3 regions of the Janthinobacterium sp. 75 genome follow, and region 1 is predicted to be linked to each of the others. Evidence: predicted binding sites of a transcription regulator. Region 1 holds the regulator's gene; each other region holds the start of a gene.
The links. The regulator LexA, encoded in region 1, represses DNA repair genes until DNA is damaged. The targets are predictions, from matches to a motif close to ACTGTATNNNNATACAGT.

Region 1 (3,277 bases):
GTCCTTCGTCGATGCCACGGACGTGGCCAATGTGGCCGCCGCCATCACGCCGCAAACGCGGATTGTTTTCGTGGAAACCATCGCCAATCCGCGCACGCAGATCGCCGACCTGGCGAAGATCGGCGCGCTGTGCAAGGAGCGTGGCATCTTGTACATCGTCGATAATACGATGACCACGCCCTACCTGTTCCGCCCGAAAGCGGTGGGCGCGGGCCTGGTGGTCAATGCGCTGACGAAATCGATTGGCGGCCACGGCAATGCCCTGGGCGGCAGCTTGACGGACACGGGCGTATTCGACTGGACGCAGTACCCGAACATTTTCGATAATTATAAAAAGGCGGCGCCGGCGCAGTGGGGCATCGCGCAAATCCGCGCCAAGGCCTTGCGCGATTTCGGTGCCTCGCTGGGTCCGGAGGCGGCGCACCATATCGCCGTCGGCGCGGAAACCATGGCCTTGCGCATGGACCGTACCTGCTCGAACGCCCTGGCGCTGGCCACCATGTTGCAAGCGGACCCGCGCGTGGCGGCAGTGCATTACCCAGGCTTGTCCTCGCACCCGCAGCACGCGCTGGCGACGGACTTGTTCCGCAGCTATGGTTCGCTGTTCAGCTTTGAATTAAAAGATGGCATCGATTGCTTCGATTTCCTGAATCGCCTGAATCTGGCGATTCCGGCTAGCAACCTGGGTGACACGCGCACCCTGGTCATTCCCGTCGCCCACACGATCTTCTATGAGATGGGAGCCGAGCGCCGCGCTAGCATGGGCATCGCCGAATCGCTGATCCGCGTATCCGTCGGGATCGAGGATGAGGCCGATCTGCTGGAAGACTTCCGTGGTGCGCTGGAGGGCTGAGAGCGGTGTCGGTGATTAGGCCATGTGCCAGTTTTGAGGCAAACTGAAAACTGGGGTCAGACCCGGCAGGTCTGACCCCGGCACGCAACTTAATGCCAGCTGCGCATCAGACCTACGGCCAGGCCTTCCAAGGCGAACTCATCTTCCGGCGATACGGTAATCACCTTGAAATCGGGGTTTTCCGGCAGCAGTTCGATGACGGAGCCCGTTTTCTTGTAGCGCTTGACGGTGACTTCGTCGCCGATGCGGGCCACGACGATCTGGCCGTTCTTGGCACTGTCGACCTTTTTGACGGCCAGTAAATCGCCATCCATGATGCCGGCGTCGCGCATGGACCAGCCGCGCACCTTCAGCAGGAAATCAGGCTTGGCCGAGAACAGGGCGGGGTCGACGTTGTAGCTCGCTTCCAGGTTTTCCTGCGCCAGGATGGGCGAACCGGCGGCTACTCGGCCGATCAGGGGCAGCGACATCAGCAGGGCTGCCGGCACTTTCGATGCCAGCGCATCGGCGGCCGCGCTCGCCGCCGCACCGATCAGGCGGATGCCGCGCGAGGTGCCGGGCGAAATCTCGATCGCGCCCTTGCGGGCCAGGGCCTGCAAATGTTCTTCGGCCGCATTGGCCGATTTGAAACCCAGTTCATTGGCGATTTCGGCACGGGTTGGGGGAAAGCCCGTGTTTTCAATCGCATCCTTGATCAGGTTCAGGATTTGTTCTTGTCGTGCTGTCAGCTTGATCATGAGCGGTGGGTGCATACTAAAATGCTGTCTATATGAACAGTCTGTATTTTTGTACAGTATCGTCCACTATGCAAGGGGATTTCCGTCTTTTCGGCGAATTTGGCAAGAAATACTTGTCCACAGGCGGAAAGCACGGTGGCGCACGGGCTTTTCGGGCGCTTGTGGAAGGAATGATTGAAACGTTTGCAAAAGGCGGTTATAATCTTCGGCTGACCTTCCCACACCCGTCTTGACGCCGGGGTGGGCGATTATCAATCCGACCTGAAGGAGTTTGCATGCGTCATTATGAAATAGTCTTTATCGTCCATCCGGACCAAAGCGAGCAAGTGCCCGCGATGATCGAACGCTACAAAGCCAGCGTAACCACCCGCGGCGGTTCGGTTCACCGCGTGGAAGATTGGGGCCGCCGTCAAATGGCTTACTCGATCCAAAAGCTGCCTAAAGCACACTACATCTGCCTGAACATCGAATGCGACAACGAGACCCTGGTCGAGTTGGAAACAGCATTCAAATTCAATGATGCCGTGTTGCGTCACCTGACCGTTAAAATGAAGAAAGCTGAAACAGCTCCTTCGCCGATGATGAAATCGGTACAACGCGAAGACGCGGCCAAAAGCCACCGCACCGAAGCACCAGCAGCCGCTCCAGCCGCAGCAGCAGCTTAATTCTTGACCAGGATCGTGCGCTGAACCAGCTACAAGTAACCGCCATCATTGCCGAGCGCGAAATATTGCGCTACACCCCGGCAGGGTTGCCGATTGTGAATGCAGTATTGCAGCACAGTTCGCAGCAGATGGAAGCAGGAATTGCCCGTTTGACCGAGTTTGATGTTGCCGCGCTAGCCGCTGGTGAAATATCAGGCCGGTTCAGCCAGGCAAGCTTGGGCGGGGTCTATCAGTTCACGGGTTTCCTGGCCAGGAAGAGCCGCAACAGCAAGAGTTTGGTGTTTCACATCATTGATTTTAGTGCAGTCACCCCGACTAGCGCATTTTAGATACAGGAGCCTGACATGGCATTCGGTAAAAAGTTCGACAAAAATAAGCTCAAGCTTAAAGAAAAACGCAAACAGCAAAACCCGTTGTTCAAACGCAAGAAGTTCTGCCGCTTCACCGCAGCTCACGTTGAGCAAGTCGACTACAAAGACGTCGACACGCTGAAAGACTTCGTCCAAGAAAACGGCAAGATCATGCCAGCACGCCTGACCGGTACCAAAGCGCACTACCAGCGCCAAGTTGACACCGCAATCAAGCGCGCTCGCTTCCTCGCGCTGCTGCCATACACCGATCTGCACCACGCTTAATCGGTCAGATATTCCTGGAGAAGAACTATGCAAATCATTCTGTTAGAAAAAGTTGTTAACGTCGGTAACCTCGGCGAAGTCGTCAAAGTCAAAGACGGTTACGCACGTAACTTCCTGATCCCGCAACGCCTGGCACGTCGTGCCACGGCAACCGCTGTGGCTGAATTCGAAGTCAAGCGCGCCGAACTGGAAAAAGCTGCTGCCGCCAAACTGGCCGCATCGCAAGCCCAGGGCGAAAAACTGAGCGGCCTGACCGTTCAAGTTGCTCAAAAAGCTGGTGTTGATGGCCGTCTGTTCGGTTCCGTCACCAACTTCGACATCGCTGAAGCGCTGACCAAGCAAGGTTTTGCTGTTGAAAAAGCACAAATCCGCATGCCTACCGGCCCG
Region 2 (3,277 bases), 800 kb from region 1:
TTCCTTGTCGCGGCCCATCTTGGCCGAACCGCCCGCCGAGTCACCCTCGACGAGGAACAGTTCATTGCGCGTGATGTCCGACGATTCGCAGTCCGTCAGCTTGCCCGGCAGGACGGCGACGCCCGAGGATTTTTTCTTTTCTACTTTTTGCAGTGAACGCTGGCGCGACTGCGCCTGCTTGATCACGAGATCGGCCAGCTTCTTGCCGTAGTCGACGTGCTGGTTCAGCCACAGTTCCAGCGGCGGCTTGGTGAAGGTCGAGACCAGGCGCACGGCGTCGCGCGAATTCAGGCGTTCCTTGATCTGTCCCTGAAATTGCGGGTCCAGCACTTTCGCCGACAGCACGAAGGAAGCGCGCGCAAACACGTCTTCCGGCAGCAGTTTCACGCCTTTCGGCAGCAGCGAGTGCATCTCGACGAAATTTTTCACGGCGCCGAACAGGCCGTCGCGCAAGCCCGATTCGTGCGTGCCGCCATTCGAGGTGGGAATCAGGTTGACATACGATTCGCGCACGATGGCGCCTTCTTCCGTCCACGCCACCACCCAGGCCGCGCCTTCGCCTTCGGCAAAGCCTTCCGAGTCCGGGCCCGCGTACTGCGCGCCTTCGAACAGGGGAATCAGGGTTTCGCCATTCGACACCTGCGCCAGCGATTCGGTCAGGTAGCCGCGCAAGCCTTCCGCGTACAGCCAGGTCTGCGTGTCGCCGGTTTTCGCGTTGGTCAGGGTGACGGTCACGCCCGGCAGCAGCACGGCTTTCGAGCGCAGCAAGCGCTGCAGCTCGGTTTGCGAGATGTTGGGCGAATCAAAATACTTCGCATCGGGCCAGGCCGTCACGCGCGTGCCCGACTTCTTGCCGTCGCGCGGAGCGGGGCGGGAACTCAAGGGTTCGATCACGTCGCCATTTGCGAACACCATGTGGTGCAAGCCGTTGCCGTCGCTTTCCTTGCGCCAGACGGTGATTTCCAGGCGCGTCGACAGCGCATTGGTGACGGACACGCCAACGCCGTGCAAGCCGCCCGAAAACGCGTAGGCGCCGCCCGAACCCTTGTCGAACTTGCCGCCCGCGTGCAGCCTTGTAAACACGATTTCCACCGTCGGCACGCCTTCTTCCGGGTGCAGTCCGACGGGAATACCGCGGCCATTGTCTTCTACGGTGATGCTGCCATCCGTGTTTTGCGTGACGGCGATATGCGTGCAGTGACCGCCCAGCGCCTCGTCGGAGGCATTGTCGATCACTTCCTGAATGATGTGCAGCGGATTTTCAGTGCGGGTGTACATCCCCGGGCGCTGCTTGACGGGTTCCAGTCCCTTCAGGACACGGATGGATGATTCGCTGTAGTCGGATGCTGGTTTTTTAGTGGCCATACGTGTTCAAGCTAAGTAAAGACAGTGGTTGGAACGCCAGGCCAGGGCACTGCAGGGCGCAGTGACAACGGCGGCGATAACTGTATGAATATACAGTATATCCCGTCCAGCGTCACTGGGAGAGGGCAGTGCGGCAGGCATGGCGTCCTTGTGCGGACGCTCGCGCATTCTATCTTGTCCAGCGAGCAATAGCGCTACTCCAGGGCAACAACAGTGCGCTGCGCGCGCGGTTTTGCGCCCATTGTGGACGATTTTATTCCCTAAAGCCCCCGTTTTTACATCTTGTTTACAGCTGACTCTCCAGTCTTTACGAATTTTTTAGACCCTTTTGGCTAATCTGCTCACTATCAAAACAAACCTGAATGAGGGTGGGAATGGATATCGTGTATCTCGGCTTGATTGCCGTTTTTTTCGTCGTGGTGGTCGGCTTTGCCGTCGCTTGCGACAAATTAGGGAGCGTCAAATGAACGCGTTTTATGTGCTGGGCGCCGTCGTGTCGGCTGGCCTGCTCGTGTACCTGCTGGTGGCACTGTTGAAGGCGGAGGAACTGTGATGACGACGCAATCGATACTGTTATTGGTGGCCTTCCTGGTTGTACTGCTGGCCGCCGGCTATCCGCTGGGCCTCTACATGGCCAAGGTGGCCGGCGATGGCCCCGTGCGTGGCCTGGGCTGGCTGCAAAAGCTGGAAAACCTGCTGTACCGCTGGTCCGGCCTGCCTGCCGATAAGGCCATGGGCTGGAAAAGCTATGCCATCGCCCTGATCGTCTTCAATACCGTGGGCGCCGTCTTCGTCTACGGCCTGCAGCGCCTGCAGGGCTTCTTGCCACTTAATCCACAGGGCCTGGGTGCCGTCAGCCCCGACTCCTCGTTCAATACCACCGTCAGCTTCGTCGCCAATACCAACTGGCAGGGCTACGGCGGCGAACAGACCATGAGCTACCTGACCCAGATGCTGGGCATGGCATGCCAGAACTTCTTTTCGGCGGCCACCGGTATCGCCGTGATCTTCGCGCTGGTGCGCGGTTTCGCCTCGCGCTCGGGTAAATCGATCGGCAACTTCTGGGTCGACCTGGTGCGCTCCACCCTGTACATCCTGCTGCCGCTGTCGCTGGCCTTGTCCGTCGTCTTCATGGGCGAAGGCATGATCCAGAACTTTTCCGCCTACAAGGAAGTGACGCTGCTCGACCAGGTGGCGTATGAAACGCCGAAAATGACGGCCGATGGTCAGCCCGTGGTGGATGCCGCCGGTAAGCCCGTAATGGAAGCACAAGTGGCGACCACGCAGACGATCGCCATGGGCCCCGTCGCGTCGCAGGAATCGATCAAGCTGCTGGGCACGAATGGCGGCGGCTTCTTCAATGCCAATTCCTCGCATCCGTATGAAAATCCGACCGTGCTGTCGAACTTCCTGCAGATGCTGGCCATCTTCATCATTCCCGCCGGCCTGTGCTTCACGTTCGGCAGCATGGTGGGCGACCTGCGCCAGGGCTGGGCCGTGCTGGCCGCCATGACCCTGATCTTTGTCGTCATGACAGCCGGCGTGATGAGCGCCGAGCAGCAAGCCAATCCCGCTTTGCAGGTCTTGGGCGTGGACCAGCAGGCCAGCAGCCTGCAATCGGGCGGCAATATGGAAGGCAAGGAGACGCGCTTCGGCATCAGCTCCTCGACTCTGTTCGCGGCGGTGACGACGGCGGCATCGTGCGGCGCAGTCAATTCCATGCACGACTCCTACATGCCCCTGGGCGGCATGGTGCCGCTGCTGCTGATGCAATTCGGCGAAGTGATTTTCGGCGGCGTGGGCACGGGCCTGTACGGCATGCTGATGTTCGCCATCCTGGCCGTCTTCATCGCCGGTCTGATGATAGGCCGCACGCCTGAATACCTGGGCAAGAAAATCCAGGCCTATGAAA
Region 3 (3,277 bases), 980 kb from region 1:
GTTGCAGCAGCGAGCGGTGAATTTCATCGTGGTCGGTCTGGCGCAGGGCCAGCTCGGATTGCATGCGCATGCCGGCCAGCGGCGTTTTCATCTGGTGCGCGGCATCGGCGATGAAGCGTTTCTGCATGTCGATCGACAGAGATAGCCGCGCCAGCATCTCGTTGAGCGAACCGACCAGCGGCGTGATTTCCTCGGGCACCTGGCCCGATTCGATGGGGGAGAGATCGTCGGGCGGCCGGGCGCGTATGCGTTCCTGCAATTGCGCCAGCGGCGACAGGCCGCGCGCCAGGGCAAACCAGACCAGGGCCAGGATCACGGGCAGGATGATGAACTGCGGCAAGATCACGCCCTTGATGATTTCATTGGCCAGTTGGGCCCGCTTTTCCAGCGTCTCGGCCACTTGTACCAGCATGCGGCGCGGTTCGTCGTCGGTGCTGTACGGCATGTCGAGATAGCTGAACGCCACGCGCACGGGCGTGCCATGGATGGTGTCGTTGCGAAACAGCACCATGCCGCTGCGGTATTTATCGGGATCCTGCGGCGGCGGCAAGTCGCGGTCGCCGTCGAGGTATTCGCCGTGCCCGCCCACCACCAGGTAATACAGGGTGTCGACATCGTCGCCGCGCAGGAAGTCGCGGCCCTTGCTGTTGCCGTTCTTGTCCGGCACGCGGCGCAGCATCGCGCCGTCGGCTTGCTTGACCTGCTGCGTCAGCACCGTCACGCTGTCTTCCAGCGCGTGGTCGAACGGTTGATTGGCGATGCCCTTGGCCACCAGATAGGTGATGGCGATGCTCATCGGCCACAGCAGCAGCAAGGGCGCCAGCATCCAGTCGAGGATTTCGCCGAACAGCGAATGTTCGATGGTGTCATCCTGCTCCGTGGTGGGCGGCTCGAACCAGTCGTCGTCGTCCGCCTCGTCCGCAGGCGCCTCGCGCGGCTTCACTTGCTGGCGGGGCCGCTGGCCGGGCCTGCCGACTCGCTCGCTTCGGCGTTCAGGCGCGCCGCTTCCGAGTATTTTTCCAGGCAATAGCCGAGACCGCGCACGGTGGCGATGCGCACGCCGCCCACCTCGATCTTCTTGCGCAGGCGGTGCACATACACTTCGATGGCGTTGTTCGATACCTCTTCGCCCCATTCGCACAGGTGGTCGACCAGTTGCTCTTTCGAGACGAGGCGGCCGGTGCGACCCAGCAGGATTTCCAGCAAGCCCAGTTCGCGCGCCGACAGGTCGAGCATCTGGTCGTTGATGTAGGCGCTGCGCCCCACCTGGTCGTAGCTGAGCGGGCCGTGCTTGATGACGGTGGCGCCGCCGCCAGCGCCGCGGCGCGTCAGGGCGCGCACTCTTGCCTCCAGTTCCGACAGCGCGAACGGCTTGGCCATATAATCATCGGCACCCAGGTCGAGGCCATTGACGCGTTGTTCGATGGAATCGGCGGCCGTCAGGATCAGCACCGGCAGCAGCGAGGCGCGCGCGCGCAGCCGGCGCAGCACTTCCAGGCCAGACATCTTCGGCAGGCCCAGGTCGAGGATCAGCAGGTCGAATTCCTGGGTGGACAGGGCCGTATCGGCCTCCTGGCCGGTCTTGACGTAGTCGATCGCATAACCGGACTGGCGCAGCGAGCGGGTCAGGCCATCGGCCAGCACGCTGTCATCTTCGGCAAGTAAAATACGCATGGTGAACTTCCTATGCTTGCAACATCAGGACATCTGAAGTCTGTATTGTGTTTCATTTTCCGCAAGGTGGATAGTTTTTGTGAAAAACCAGGGTTGTATTGATCTGTTTCAAAACAAATCCACGTTCCGCTTGCATTGATCACTGTTTTTTTATACAGTACTGTCTGTATAAAGAATTTAACCCACTGGCGCTATCGCAGGCTGCAGGATTCACGTGAATCTGCAACTGTAGAACGGCTGAAAGAACATATGGACGATAAAAAAGCTGTAGTACCCGCATCGGAAAAAGCCAAGGCGCTCGCCGCCGCACTGGCGCAGATCGAGAAGCAGTTTGGCAAAGGTTCGGTCATGCGCATGGATGCCAGCGCGGTGATCGAAGAAGTGCAAGTCGTGTCGACAGGTTCGCTCGGCCTCGATATCGCGCTGGGCGTTGGCGGCTTGCCGCGCGGCCGCGTGGTGGAAATCTACGGTCCGGAATCGTCAGGTAAAACCACGCTGACCCTGCAAACCATTGCTGAAATGCAAAAACTGGGTGGCACTTGCGCCTTTATCGATGCCGAGCACGCGCTCGACGTCGGTTACGCGCAAAAGCTGGGCGTGAACTTGCATGAATTGCTGATCTCGCAACCGGACACGGGCGAGCAGGCTCTGGAAATCTGCGACGCCCTCGTGCGTTCGGGTAGCGTCGACCTGGTCGTCATCGACTCCGTGGCAGCACTGACGCCACGCGCCGAGATCGAAGGCGACATGGGCGATTCCCTGCCAGGCTTGCAAGCGCGCTTGATGTCGCAAGCCCTGCGTAAATTGACCGGTTCCATCAACCGCACGAATACCCTGGTCATTTTCATCAACCAGATCCGCATGAAGATCGGCGTGATGTTCGGCAGTCCGGAAACGACCACTGGCGGCAACGCGCTGAAATTCTACGCCTCCGTGCGCCTCGATATCCGCCGCACCGGCTCGATCAAGTCGGGCGACGAAGTGATCGGCAACGAAACCAAGGTCAAGGTCGTCAAGAACAAGATCGCGCCACCGTTCAAGGAAGCGCACTTCGACATCCTGTACGGCGCCGGCACCTCGCGCGAAGGCGAAATCCTGGACCTGGGCTCGGATGCCAAGATCGTGGAAAAATCCGGTTCGTGGTACAGCTACAACGGCGAACGCATCGGCCAGGGCAAGGACAACGCCCGTGCCTTCCTGCAAGAGCGTCCGGCGCTGGCCCGCGAAATCGAAAACAAGGTCCGCGCCTCGCTGGGCGTGCGCGAACTGCCACCGCTGGCTGCTGAAAAGCCGGAAAAAGCGGATAAAGCCGCCGACAAGGCTGCCAAGGCTGCGGAAGCCAAGGCAGAGTAGGTCGGATTAGCGCGGCAAAGCCGCGCGTAATCCGACAACACCACAGACGTCAACAATGTTGTCGGATTACGGCCCAAGGGGCCTAATCCGACCTATGCATGGCTTGCCGCAAGGTAGGACCCTGATCGCCGTCCCGCGCTGTTGCGCCGGGCGGCGATTGTGTTTGGGTGCTGTGATCGTGGAATGAAAGACAAGGTGGGTGTATGGCTGCAGTACAACTAAGCCTGAAGGGCAGGGCGCTACGCTTTTT

Region 2: the regulator LexA is predicted to act here: its motif matches at 1,445-1,462, upstream of C8C89_RS07725 (DNA topoisomerase IV subunit B).
Region 3: the regulator LexA is predicted to act here: its motif matches at 1,816-1,833, upstream of recA (recombinase RecA).

Annotation. Positions count from the first base shown of each region.
Region 1 is NZ_SORD01000001.1:2,492,575-2,495,851, forward strand. Features, by position in the region: gene C8C89_RS11330 (cystathionine gamma-synthase family protein) at 1-853, shown strand, start outside; gene lexA (transcriptional repressor LexA) at 943-1,590, opposite strand; gene rpsF (30S ribosomal protein S6) at 1,866-2,255, shown strand; gene priB (primosomal replication protein N) at 2,276-2,584, shown strand; gene rpsR (30S ribosomal protein S18) at 2,600-2,890, shown strand; gene rplI (50S ribosomal protein L9) at 2,918-3,277, shown strand, end outside.
Region 2 is NZ_SORD01000001.1:1,693,032-1,696,308, forward strand. Features, by position in the region: gene C8C89_RS07725 (DNA topoisomerase IV subunit B) at 1-1,365, opposite strand, end outside; gene kdpF (K(+)-transporting ATPase subunit F) at 1,829-1,918, shown strand; gene kdpA (potassium-transporting ATPase subunit KdpA) at 1,918-3,277, shown strand, end outside.
Region 3 is NZ_SORD01000001.1:1,513,847-1,517,123, forward strand. Features, by position in the region: gene C8C89_RS06930 (sensor histidine kinase) at 1-943, opposite strand, end outside; gene C8C89_RS06935 (response regulator transcription factor) at 940-1,674, opposite strand; gene recA (recombinase RecA) at 1,924-3,027, shown strand; gene recX (recombination regulator RecX) at 3,231-3,277, shown strand, end outside.